One region of the Arthrobacter sp. NPDC057009 genome, then DNA from elsewhere that is predicted to be linked to it. Evidence: riboswitches for the same ligand, from Rfam matches in the RefSeq annotation. Region 1 holds a riboswitch; each other region holds the start of a gene.
The links. A riboswitch is a leader RNA that binds a small molecule or an ion and turns the genes downstream of it on or off. The one in region 1 is predicted to bind S-adenosylmethionine.
Positions count from the first base shown of each region.

Region 1 (4,270 bases):
CCTCCCACCTGGTCAGGTGGCTTTCCAGGGAGGTGAATTCCGGGCCGATCCTGGGCCTGAAGTCCGGTTTGTGGACGTCCCCGGCGTGCATGATGCGCGACAGCCGGTGCACCCAGGGTACTGACGTGTCCAGCTGGTTCCAGATCAGGCCCAGTACTCCCTGGGGCCTGAGGATGCGGGAAATCTCCGTGCTGGCCCGCAGCGGATCGCACCAGTGCCACGCCTGGGCAACGCTGACGACGTCGAACGCCGCCGAGGGCAGCCCGGTTTCCTCAGCGGTCCCCACCACGGCATGGACCGCGGGGCAGTCACGGCCCAGCTGCTCCAGCATGTCCCGGGAAGGGTCCACGGCGCTGACCTCGAGCCCGCGGTCCACCAGCAACGCGGTGAATTTGCCCGTTCCTGCGCCGAGGTCAGCGGCGGTACGGGCCCCGGCCGGAATAAGCCAGCTGGCGGAGTCCTCCGGGTAGCCCGGACGGACGCGGTGGTAGTGCTCGCCGCCGTCCTGGAAGCTCTGTCCAAGCTCCTGCCGCCGGCCGTGATGAAGTTTGGGACCGCCCCGTGCCACGCACAGTCTCCTTATACCGACGTCGAAAATTACCCTTCGAATTTACCGTACGGGGAGCGGGAGGTGCTTAGTCCTGGGTGCGGGTTAGTCCTGGATGCCGATCAGTCCTGGACACACGGTGCGGCGCCGGCGGTGCCGGGCGTGTTGGGCGCCCACTCGGGGTAGGTGCGGGTGTCGTTCGCCGGAACCCAGCGCCCGGCGTCCACCACGTAGTCCCAGCCGAGGCCCGAGCGGCGGAGCTCCTCGATGCCGGCGAGCAGCCGCTGTGCGTCCTCGAGCCGTGAACCCACGCCGAAGCTGGCGCGCAGGGACCCGGACGGCAGTCCGAGGCGCTTCAGCAGCGGGTGGGCGCAGAAGCGTCCGTCGCGCAGACCCACGCCGTGTTCGGCCGACAGGTAGGCGGCGACCAGGCCGGCGTCGTAACCCTCTACCGAGAAGTTGACTACGCCGATGGCGTCGTCCGGGTCGCTGTCCGCGAAAATCTGGTGGACGGTGACGCCGTCGATCTGGCGCAGTCCCTCGACCAGGAAGGACCGGATGCCGGCTTCATGGGCGTGCCATTCCTGCGGATCAAGGGCGGCGATGACCTGGGTTGCCCGGGCCAGGGTGGCAGCGCCGAGGACGTTCGGTGAGCCGCCCTCGTGGCGGGCGGGGCCGGTGGCCCAGCTGACGCCGTCGAGCCGGGCCTCGCTTACGGCGCCGCCGCCGGCGAGGTGGGGGGTGCCGGCGTCGAGCCAGTCGGGACGGCCGATGAGGACGCCGGCCCCGAAGGGGGCGTAGAGCTTGTGGCCCGAGAAGGCGAGGTAGTCGACGTCGTCCGCGGCGATGTTGACGCGGCGGTGCGGCGCGAGCTGGGCGGCGTCCACCACGATGCGGGCGCCGTATTCATGGGCCAGCGCGGCGAGGCGGCGGATCGGGAGGATTTCGCCCGTGACGTTGGAGGCGCCGGTCACGGCGAGGAGGCTGATGTCGCCGTGCTCCAGTTCGGCACGCAGGCTGGCGATGGTGGCTTCAAGCGTTTCGGAGGCCACCACGCTGCGGTGCGGCACGCCCTGCCACGGCAGCAGGTTGGCGTGGTGCTCGATGTCCAGGTACAGCACCTCGCCCGTGTGGTGGTGGTCCTCCACGGGCAGGCAGCCGGCCAGCAGGTTGAGGGAGTCGGTGGTGTTCCGGGTGAAGATGACAGCGTCATCGGCGCGGCCCCCCACGAATTCGCGCACGATGTTCCGCGAGTTCTCGTACACGGAGGTGCTGATCTGCGAGGCGTAGCCGGCGCCGCGGTGCACGCTCGCGTAGAACGGCAGGATCTCGTTGAGGTACGCGGAGACGACCGACAGCGCAGGGGCGGAGGCGCCATAGTCGAGGTTTGCGTAGCGGACGTGGCCGCCCTGTATCAGCGGGGCTTGGATCTCTGCGCCGGTGACGGCGGCCAGGGGGCGGCGGGCGGCGGCGAACCGGCCGTCCAGCGCGAGGGCGTCGGGGGTGGAAGCAATGATGGCAGTCGTCATGGGACCTCACTGGGATAAGGACCCCGTGTGACGGGGATCCGCGCTTGCCGGGTCCGTTCCGGATCGGCCTGGTCGTCACCCGGGGCACCCCACCGCGAATGGAGGGTTGCCGGCCAGCTAACCGGGGTTTAGCGCTGGCACTCGTGACCTGTTACGAGATTAGGACATCGGCAGAGGCGATGAAAAAGCCGGTTGGAATGTTAAGCGGATTATTACGCGAACCGGATATAGGGCCTGCTGCCGAAGAAACGACGGCGGCCGCCCCCAAAAGCGGGCGGCCGCCGTCGTAATGTTCAGCGCCAGGGCGGTGGTGGGAGAAAACCTAGAGCAGGTCGTCCAGCTGCGGGTTCAGCCGCTTCAGGACTTCCGAGTGCAGGATCGAGTTGGTCGCCAGGGCGTTGCCGCCGAACGGGCCGTCCGTGCCCTCGAGGGAGGTGAAACGGCCGCCGGCCTCCGTCACGATCGGCACCAGCGCCGCCATGTCGTACAGGTTCAGTTCCGGTTCGCAGGCGATGTCCACGGCCCCTTCGGCCACCATGCAGTAGGACCAGAAGTCGCCGAAGGCGCGGGTGCGCCACACATCCTCGGTCAGCTGGAGGAACTCTTCAAGGTTGCCGCGGTCTTTCCAGCCGCCGAGGCTGGAGTAGGAAAGCGAGGCGTCGGACAGGCTGGACACGTTGGACACCTTGAGCCGGGTGGCGGCCGCGAGGGATCGGCCCGAGTAGGCGCCGGCGCCTTTGGCCGCCCACCAGCGCTTGCCGAGCGCCGGGGCGCTGACAACGCCCACCACAGGTTCTCCCTCGTCGACGAGGGCAATCAGCGTGGCCCAGACCGGCACCCCGCGGACAAAGTTCTTGGTGCCGTCGATGGGGTCGATGATCCAGCGGCGGGAACCGTGGCCGGAACTTCCGAACTCCTCACCGAGGACGGCGTCACGGGGACGGGAGCGTGACAGTTGGCCGCGGATTGACTCCTCGGCGGCCTTGTCCGCATCGGTGACCGGCGTCAGATCTGGCTTCGTCTCGATCTGAAGGTCCAGTGCCTTGAACCGGCTCATGGTCTGGTCGTCCACGGAATCGGCCAGCACATGGGCAAGACGCAGGTCATCGTTGTACGTTGAAGCGGGTTGGGTCATGGTTCCAAACTACCCTCAAAGGCCCGGCACGGCGGGGAGGCAGCGGCCGGACAGCGCCGGGGGCGGCTAGCCGACGCTGCCGAGTTCCTTGGTTTCCTGGGCCTCAGCGCGCGGGTCGGTGCCCAGCAGGCGGCGCAGGGACGCGAGCCGTGCTGCTCCCGAGGGGCCGGCGTGGCCGGCTTCCACCCACGCGTCCACGCCGCAGTTGACGGCGGTGGCGTCGTGTTTGCACCCGCGTTCGCAGGCCTCCGTGCCGGGCTCAAGGTCGGGGAAGGAACGCAGGATTCGGTCCGGATCGACGTGCGCCAGTCCGAAGGAGCGGATGCCCGGCGTGTCGATGATCCAGCTGCCCGCCGGGGCGTCGGCGAGCTTGAGGGCAAGGGCCGACGACGACGTGTGCCGTCCGCGGCCCGTCACCGCGTTCACGCCGCCGGTGGCCCGTTCGGCGCCCGTCAGCGCGTTGACCATGGTGGATTTTCCGACGCCGGAATGGCCCAGCATCACCGTCACCTTGCCGTCCAGATGGGCGCGGAGATCGGACACGGCGGCAACGTCGAGCCGGGCGGAGAGGCCGTCGTCGGACCGGGCGTCGATGCCGGACGCGTCGGCATCGGCAGTGCGGCTGATGATCACCGGAAAGTCGAGGTGCCGGTAGTTGCTCAGCAGCTCGGTCGGATCCTTGACGTCCGCTTTGGTGACGAGCAGCAGCGGCTCGATCCCGGCGTCGTAGGCTGCCACCAGCGCCCGGTCGATGAAGCCGGTGCGGGGTTCCGGGTTGGCGGCGGCCACAACCACCACCAGCTGGTCGGCGTTGGCGACGACGGCGCGTTCCACGGGATCGGTGTCGTCGGCGCTGCGGCGCAGCAGGGTCTTGCGGTCCTGGATTTTCACCAGCCGGGCCAGGGTGTCCGGCGAGCCGGACACGTCCCCCACGAGGGAGACGAAGTCTCCGGCCACCACGGGGGAGCGGCGCAGCTCGCGGGCGCGAGCGGCAATGACCGTCCGCTCGTGGCCCGAGTCCTCGCCGACGACGGCGGTGTAGCGGCCCCGGTCCACGGT
Region 1 is NZ_JBHUSB010000001.1:270,903-275,172, reverse strand. Features, by position in the region: gene ACFTR6_RS01300 (class I SAM-dependent methyltransferase) at 1-568, opposite strand, end outside; gene ACFTR6_RS01295 (aminotransferase class V-fold PLP-dependent enzyme) at 670-2,076, opposite strand; SAM riboswitch class IV at 2,112-2,225, opposite strand; gene hisN (histidinol-phosphatase) at 2,399-3,211, opposite strand; gene ACFTR6_RS01285 (ribosome small subunit-dependent GTPase A) at 3,278-4,270, opposite strand, start outside.

Region 2 (4,270 bases), on a different contig from region 1:
GACGGCGCCCACCATGTAGACCGGACGCCGGCCGAAGCTGTCGGAGAGCTTGCCAACAAGCGGGACGGCGCAGAAGTGGATGAAGTGCGCCACCAGCAGCAGCAGGAGGATCCGTGAGGTGTCCGTCTGGACTACGACCTTCAGGTACGTGATGGAGAAGGTCACCACCAGGTAGTACAGGATGTTCTCGGCAAAGCGCAGGCCCATGGCGGTGAAGACACCGCGCGGGTAGCGGCGGAAAACTTCAGCGACGCCGTAGCCCTTGTGCTCGACCGTGACTTCCTTGCGGGCCTCGATGAAGATCGGTGCGTCCTGGACCTTGGTGCGGATGTAGTAGCCAATGATGACGATCACGGCAGACAGCCAGAAGGCGACGCGCCAACCCCAGCCAAGGAACGCTTCCTGCGAGAGGGTGGAGGAAAGGGTGAACAGCACGCCGGTGGCCAGGAGGTTGCCCATGGGAACGGCGGACTGCGGCCAGCTGGACCAGAATCCGCGGGACTTGTTGGGGCTGTGCTCGGCAACGAGCAGCACGGCGCCGCCCCACTCACCGCCCACGGCGAAGCCCTGGACGAAGCGCAGGAACACCAGCAGAGCCGGGGCCCAGTAGCCGATCTGCGCGAAGGTAGGCAGGCAGCCCATAAGGAAGGTGGAGACACCCACCAGGATGATGCTCAGCTGCAGCAGCTGCTTGCGGCCGAACTTGTCGCCGAAGTGGCCGAAGACGATGCCGCCAATGGGGCGGGCAACGAACCCGACCGCATAGGTCACAAAGGCGGCGATGATGCCGTCCAGTTCCGTCCCCGAATTGGGGAAGAACATCTTGCCGAACACCAAAGTTGCTGCCGAGGCATAGAGGAAAAACTCATACCATTCGACCACCGTGCCGGCCATTGAGGCCGTGACAACTTTTCTCAGGCCCGAGGCCTTAACGTCGGTTTCCTCTGCACGCCTTGCGGCGGAGTGATCCGTACTCATATGTAAACTCCTTCGGCGTCTTCATCGACACCACTGGGACCGTCTTTGGCGAACGTGTGTGAGGTACACCACGAAACGCCGGTTCACACGAGTATGGTCTGCCATTGCCTGCAAGCTCAACGACAAAAAGTGCAGAACGCATCTGCATAAATGCACAAAGCAGCGCGTGGGCTACTTGTCAGTACGCCTCAGCCCAGCAGATGCGCGCGCAACTGCCCGTTCAGCTGGCCGATCTCCGTGAGGAAGCCGTCATGGCCGATCGGCGCCTCGATCATGTGCACGTCAACGTTCCCCGGCAGCGCCTCGGCGAGTTCGAGCGACTGCGCGGGAAAGTACAGCCGGTCGGTGTCCACGGCGGCAATGAAGAAGTCGGCGGTGGCCCGGGCCAGGGCCTCCTTCAGCGTCCCCCTCCCGCGCGTGACGTCATGGCTCATGAGAGCCTCCGTCAGGGCGATATAGCTGTTGGCGTCGAAGCGCCGGACCAGCTTGTTGCCCTGGTGGTCCAGGTAGCTCTCCACCTGGTAGCGGCCGCGGCCTGCCAGGGCATCCGCCTGCAGCGGCTCCTCAGCCGCCTGGGCGTTCCTGCCGAACCGGAAATCGAGTTCGTAGGCGGACCGGTAGGTAATGTGGGCAATCCGCCGCGCGAGCGCCAGGCCCTCAGCGGGTTCCGGGCCGCCGTAGTAGTCGCCGCCGTTGAAGTGGCGGTCCTGCCGGATGGCCAGGGTCTGCGCCTGGGCGAAGGCGATCTGTTCGGCCGTGCTCCTGGCCCCGACGGAAATGACACCGCAGCGGCGCACCCGCTCCGGGAAGGTGACTGCCCATTCGAGGGCCCGCGCCCCGCCCATGGATCCGCCCACGACGGCGTGCCAGCTGCTGATGCCGAGCAGGTCGGCGAGCCTGGCCTCGGCGACGGTGGAGTCCCGGAGGGTCACCAGCGGAAAGCGTGAACCCCAGGGCTTGCCGTCCGGGGCAGGCGACGACGGCCCGGTGGACCCGTAACAGCCGCCCAGGATGTTGATGGAAATGAGGAAGAACCTGTCAGTATCCGCTGGCGCGCCCGGCCCGGCGAGCTGCTCCCACCAGCCCTCCTCGTCCCCGGCACCGCGCGTCACATGGGTACTGCCCGTCAGGGCGTGTTCAACGAGGATGGCGTTGGAACCGTCCTCGTTGAGCGTTCCCCACGTTTCGTAGGCCAGGGTCACGTCCGGCAGGAATCCTCCGGCTTCGAGTTCCAGGCTGCCGATGCTGCGGTACTGGACAGTGCCGTCCGGAACGGGGCCATCCAGAACAGCGCCTGCGGGCGTCTTCCCGGCCGGAGCGTCGGTGTGGCTGACAGAAATCGTCATAGGTAACTACCTCTTCTTACGCGCTTGCCCGCCGTCAGCAGACCGGCAGGCCAGGTCTTCACCCGGGGCACCCCACCGCGGAAGGAGGGTTGCCGGCCAGCAAGCCGGGGCTGTCGCTGGCACTCATGACCTGTTGCCAAGTGTACGAAACAGGCGGACGCCTGCGCGAAGAATGTGACGGCTGTGTGACTCCCGGCCGGAAAACGGGACGGGAGCCACAGGGTCAGGCGGAGACGTCAGGCGCCTTTCGCGGCCCTGAATCCGGCATCGAGGTCGGCAAGGATGTCGTCGATGTGCTCCAGGCCGACGGACAGCCGGACCAGTCCGGGGGCAACCCCGGCAACGCTTTGCTGCTCCGGAGTCAGCTGGCTGTGCGTCGTCGACGCCGGGTGGATGACGAGGGAGCGGACGTCGCCAATGTTCGCCACATGGGAGTGCAGTTCCAGGGCATCCACGAAGCGCTTGCCGGCTTCGGCACCGCCCGCCACGGTAAAGGCCACCACCGCGCCGGTGCCTTTGGGCCCGTACTTCAGGCCGCGCTCATACCAGGGGCTGGACGGCAGTCCGGCGTAGGCGACGGATTCCACATCGTCCCGGGCCTCAAGCCAGCCAGCCACGGCCACGGCATTGGCCACGTGGCGCTCCACGCGCAGGCTCAGTGTTTCCAGGCCCTGCGCGATAAGGAAGGCATTGAACGGCGACACCGCCGAGCCCAGATCGCGGAGCAGCTGGACCCGCGCCTTCAGGATGTAGGACAGATTGGCGCCCAGGGCGCCGCCTGCGCCGAGGTCGCGGGCGTAGACGAGGCCGTTGTAGGTGGGGTCCGGCGTGTTGAAGCCGGGGAATCGTTCCGGGTCCTTACCGAAGTCGAAGTTTCCTGAATCCACGATGACACCGGCAATGGCGGCCCCATGTCCGCCCAGGTACTTGGTGGCCGAGTGCACCACGATGTCCGCGCCCCATTCAAGCGGCCTGATGAGGTAGGGGGTGGACAGGGTGTTGTCCACGATGAGCGGCACGCCGGCTTCGTGTGCTGCCCGGGAGACGCCCTCGATGTCGAGGACGTCCTGCCGCGGGTTGGACACCACTTCGGCGAAAAAGAGCTTGGTGTTCGGCTGGACTGCATCGCGCCACTGCTGCAGGTCGTCCGGGTCCGCCACGAAGGTAACGGAGACGCCGAACTTCTTCAGCGTGTGGGCCAGCAGGTTGTAGGTGCCGCCATAAAGGCTGGGACTGGCCACCACGTGGTCCCCGGCTTCGGCGATATTGAGGATGGCGTACGTTTCGGCGGCCTGGCCGGAGCTCAGGAGCAGCGCCGCAAGCCCTCCCTCCAGGCTGGCGATCCGCTGCTCGACGGCGTCCTGGGTCGGATTGCCGATCCGGGTGTAGATGGGGGCGATCTCGGCGAGCGCGAAACGGTCTGCTGCGCTGTCGGCGCTGGGGAAGACGAACGACGTCGTCTGGTAAATGGGCAGGGAGCGTGCGCCGGTGGCGCCGTCGGGCACCTGGCCGGCGTGGATCTGGCGCGTTTCAAATGACCATGCGTTGGACATGCAGGCTCCTGACGCTGAAGGGGCGTGTGCTGGTCCCGGCACAGGCCCGCGCTTGCCGCCCGGCGGGCGCCGCGCGGCCAGGTCTTCACCCGGGGCACCCCGCCGCGGTGGAGGGTTGCCGGCCAGCGAGCCGGGGCTTTTTTCGCTGGCGCTCATGACCTGCGATCAGTGTAGGAACAGCCCTTCCTCGCGCACAGCTTTGTGAAGAATTTCGTCAAAAGCTGGACATTTCGCAATGTTAGGGCACCCTAAGCTGAGAGCCCCGTCACAAAGTGCCAAGATGAGGGCATGCGCATGGATCACGTCTCTTACGCCTGTGAACACGATGGCCTCGCGGCCACCACCGAACGTATCTCCTCCGCCCTCGGCGTCGAAGCCGTTAAGGGCGGGGTG
Region 2 is NZ_JBHUSB010000004.1:145,668-149,937, reverse strand. Features, by position in the region: gene ACFTR6_RS06290 (MFS transporter) at 1-978, opposite strand, end outside; gene ACFTR6_RS06285 (homoserine O-acetyltransferase) at 1,167-2,324, opposite strand; SAM riboswitch class IV at 2,340-2,455, opposite strand; gene ACFTR6_RS06280 (bifunctional o-acetylhomoserine/o-acetylserine sulfhydrylase) at 2,561-3,877, opposite strand; SAM riboswitch class IV at 3,921-4,037, opposite strand; gene ACFTR6_RS06275 (VOC family protein) at 4,166-4,270, shown strand, end outside.
Region 2: it holds a riboswitch for S-adenosylmethionine, as region 1 does, so the genes downstream of both, ACFTR6_RS06285 (homoserine O-acetyltransferase) here and ACFTR6_RS01295 (aminotransferase class V-fold PLP-dependent enzyme) in region 1, are expected to answer to the same signal.

Region 3 (4,270 bases), on a different contig from region 1:
GGCCGGGGTGCGCTTCTTGCCGAATCCCTGCCGGCCGTGGCCGGAGCGGGCTGGAAGAGTCTGGGCCGAGAGAGTCTGGGCCGGCACCGGCGCGGGAACTGCCGCGGAGGCTTCCTGAACCTTCGGTGCTGCCGGCGAGAGGTCCGTGACGAGCCCCGTCCCGGCGCATTCGCGGACGTCGGCAATGCCCGCGGCAGCCGCGCGCTTGTCCTCGAAAGGTGCGGAGACGGCCAGCACGGTTCCATTGGGAGCCATCAGCCGGAACCGGTACTGGGAGTCGGCGTCAACAAAAACTTCAAATACTCCGGCCATGATGTTCCTTCCGGTCAGGGAGGCTGCGCGCAGCGTCTTCGCGGCCACGGCCCCGAACGCATCGCTGCGTCTGTCCTTGGATGGGCTGAACCGACAGGGGTTTGATCGGCTCATCGGTGTTATTAGAGTCTGCCCAGTGCATATGGACCCTACAAGACCGTCCATGTAAACCCTGGGTAAACCCTGCTGGTCCACCCACTAAACCGCCCCCGGGCTCCGTTCTCAAGGACGCCCGAAACGAAGGGACGTGCAGCGCAGCGCGCGTTCACAGCCCGCCATTGGAAGTAACGTCAGATCTGTTTGAGCGCCTGCTCCAGGTCCGCGATGAGGTCGTCCGCGTCCTCCAGTCCGACGGACAGCCGCACCACGCCATCGCTGAGCCCGATCGCGGCGCGTCCTTCCGGCCCCATGGCCCGGTGCGTCGTGGTGGCGGGATGGGTGATGAGGGACTTGGCGTCGCCCAGGTTGTTGGAGATGTCGATGATCTTCAGGCCGTCCAGCAGCGCAAAGGCGGCTTCCTTGCCCGACTGGCCGGCCGTCGTCGCAAGTTCCAGCGTGAGGACGGTGCCGCCGGCCTTCATCTGCCTGGCCGCCAGGTCGTACTGCGGGTGCGACTTGAGCAGCGGGTACTTGACCCAGTTCACGGCAGGCTGGGTTTCCAGCCATTCGGCGAGGCGCAGCGCGGTGGCGGAGGAGTGGTTCACGCGCAGGGACATGGTTTCCAGGCCCTTGGTGAGGACCCAGGCGTTGAATGCGGAGAGCGCCGGGCCCGTGTGGCGCATGAGCTGCTTGACCGGGCCGTCGATGAATTCCCTGGTGCCCAGGATCGCTCCGCCCATCACGCGGCCCTGGCCGTCGATGTGCTTGGTGCCGGAGTAGACGATCACGTCCGCGCCGAGGTCTCCGCAGCGCTGCAGCAGCGGGGTGGCGAAGACGTTGTCCGCCACCACCTTGGCGCCGGCGGCGTGGGCGAGTTCGCTCACCGCCGCGATGTCCACGATTTCCTGCATCGGGTTGGACGGGGATTCGAAGAAGACGGCCGTGGTGGGCACCGAGAGGGCTTCGCGCCACTGCTCGAGGTCCGGGCCGTCCACGAACACCGTCTCCACGCCCCAGCGCGGCAGGATTTCGTTGAGGATCACGAAGCAGGAACCGAACAGCGAGCGGGCTGCGACCACGCGGTCCCCGGCGCCCAGCAGGGCACCCAGCGCGGTGAAAACGGCGGACATGCCGGACGCCGTCGCAAAGCACGCCTCAGTGCCTTCGAGGAGGCGGAGCCGCTCCTGGAAGGTGGCCACCGACGGGTTGCCGTAGCGCGAGTAGACAAAGCGCTCGTCTTCGCCGGTGAAGGCGCGCTCGGCGGCGGCGGCGGACTCGTAGACGAATCCGGAGTTCAGGAAGACAGGCTCGGTGGTCTCCTGGAAATTGGTGCGGTCAAGCCCGCCGCGGACGGCCTGGGTATCGGGGCTCCAGCCGGCGGCGTCGTGGTTAAAGGTCAATTTAGTTCTTTCCCAGGTTCGTCGGCAGGCCGCGGTTCTTCCAGCCGTTCACGGTGCGCTCACCGTAACGGTCGGGCTCGCCCTCGAAGCCTTCGAGGACGTTGTAGGCAGTAAAACCGGCCTGCGTTGCGGCGGTGGCGGCAGCGATGGAGCGCTGGCCGGAGCGGCACAGGAAGAGCAGCTCCACCCGGGTGTCCTCGGGGGCCTGCTGCTTCAGCTGCTCGACGAAGTCGGGGTTGGGAATGCCGCCGGGAAAGGTCCACTGGATGAAGAGGGGATCATTTTCCGTGGCGTTGGTGTCGGGAATGCCGATGTGCGCCCATTCGCCCTCGGTGCGCACATCCACCAGGATGGCGCCCTCCTCAAGCTTGGCCCACGCGTCCTGCGGAGTGATGTCTCCGGCGTAGCTCATGCGTGGCCCTCGTAAACTTCCGCGCTCAGGTCCTCGTCGGAGTCCAGCTGGTCCACGGCGGTGGCGACGGCGGCGTCTGCGGTGGCGATCGCTGCCGGCAGGATGAGGGCCTGGGCCACGATGACGGTGGTGCCGTTGAAGGTGGCGGCAGGGCTGCCGTGCAGCACGTATCCCTCGGCCAGGGCTGCCGAGATGCGCTCACAGAACGCCCGGTCGTCCGGCCCCGTGATGAGGCGGTAGGACAGTTTTTCCTCAGGTTTATCCTGCTGGGACGGCAGCGTTGCAACGGCGGGGGCGTCTGACACGACGGATCTCCTTTTCTCACGCTTGCAGCTCGAAGTGGTCGATATGCCGAGTATTCACCTGAGGCACCCCGCCGTGGAAGGAGGGTTGCCGACCGGCCAGTCAGGGCTTAATGCCGGTACTCATTACTCCCGAAAAAAGTAACACTGACGACGGCGGCGCGCACCGCCGCCGTCGTCATCTTCCGTAACGGACCCCGCGACTTTCCCTGATCCATGGGACTGCCCGGGTTGCTCGCGTTGCCGTTACAAAGCCCGCGGCCGGGAGGATAATGACGGGAGATGAACCGCCGTAACGCCGGATGAAACCAGGCCGCAGTGAATGATTCGACCGCGAATACAGTGACTCCCATGCTGCACTTTGGATGGTTTGTGGGCCATGGCTTCGGGGTCCAGGGCTGGGGGACACCCGGCTACGGTATCGGCTACGACTGGAAGAAACCGGCCCCCTACCAGCACGCGGTCCGCGAGTTTGAGCGGGCCGGGCTGGACCTGTTCATCATTGAGGACTCGCTGACCGTCCCCGACACCTACGGCGGCAGCGCGGAGGTCTCACTGGCGCAGGCGTCCTTTGCGCCCAAACACGATCCGCTGGCGCTGGTGCCGTACCTGCTGTCCGCCACGGAACACCTGGGCATCGTGCCCACCATCAGCGCGTCCTTCTATCCGCCCTTCACCGCGGCCCGGCTGCTGGCCACGCTGCAGCACTTCTCCAACGGCCAGCTTGGCTGGAACGTGGTGACCTCCGGCAGCGACCTTGCCGCGCAGAACTACGGACTGGACCAGCAGATCGAGCACGACCTCCGCTACGAGAAGGCCGAGGAGTTCGTGGACGTCGTCCGCAAGCTCTGGCGCAGCTGGGAACCGGACGCCATCGTGGAGGACGCCCGGGCGGGCATCTTCGCGGACCACACCAAAGTCCGGCCCATCCACCACGACGGGGAGTTCTTCAAAGTCCGGGGACCGCTGAACACCGCGCCGCTGCCGGAGGAGCCGGTGCTGGTGCAGGCCGGGGCCTCCCCGCGGGGCAAGGCCTTCGCCGGTGCGAACGCGGACGTTGCGATCGCCCTGGCCCGCGGCGCGGACGGCATGAAGGCCTACCGGGACTCCATCCGAGCCGAGGCCGCCGCAGCCGGCCGGAACCCCGACGACGTCAAGGTGCTGTTCGTCCTGAAACCCACCGTGACCGGATCCCGGGCTGAAGCGGAGGAACTGCGTGCCGCGCGCCGGGAGCTCACGCAGCGGGACATCGACAGCCAGCTCAACTCCATCTCCTACCTCTCCGTCATCGACTTCAAGCAGTTCGACCTCGACGCACCCCTCCCGGAACTGAGCACCAACAGCAACCAGGGAACGCTGGAGCACTTCTCCAAGGCGGCACCGCCGGGTTCCACGCTGCGGCAGATCCTGCAGGCCCGCAGCGGCGGTGCAGGCGACAGCATCATCGGAACGGCCGATGAGATCGCCGACTACCTCGAGGAAACCGGCACCGCAGTGGGCGGCGACGGGTTCCTCTTCTCCGGCTTCGTGGACCCGGCCACCATCCACGGAGTGCTGGACAGGCTGGCGCCCGTGCTGCGCCGGCGGGGACTGCTGCGGACGAGCTACGGCGACGGCGGCTTGCGCCGGAACCTGCTGGACTTTTAGCGCCATGGCAATGGCCGGGGAAAGCAACGGACTGGCGCCGGGCATCAGCCGCGGCACGTTCCTGATCGGGACGGCCCGCATCCGGGCCGGCGACCTGG
Region 3 is NZ_JBHUSB010000014.1:75,373-79,642, reverse strand. Features, by position in the region: gene ACFTR6_RS15220 (YegP family protein) at 1-312, opposite strand, end outside; gene ACFTR6_RS15215 (O-succinylhomoserine sulfhydrylase) at 603-1,811, opposite strand; gene ACFTR6_RS15210 (rhodanese-like domain-containing protein) at 1,813-2,223, opposite strand; gene ACFTR6_RS15205 (DUF1737 domain-containing protein) at 2,220-2,528, opposite strand; SAM riboswitch class IV at 2,542-2,656, opposite strand; gene ACFTR6_RS15200 (NtaA/DmoA family FMN-dependent monooxygenase) at 2,877-4,172, shown strand; gene ACFTR6_RS15195 (aromatic amino acid ammonia-lyase) at 4,177-4,270, shown strand, end outside.
Region 3: it holds a riboswitch for S-adenosylmethionine, as region 1 does, so the genes downstream of both, ACFTR6_RS15205 (DUF1737 domain-containing protein) here and ACFTR6_RS01295 (aminotransferase class V-fold PLP-dependent enzyme) in region 1, are expected to answer to the same signal.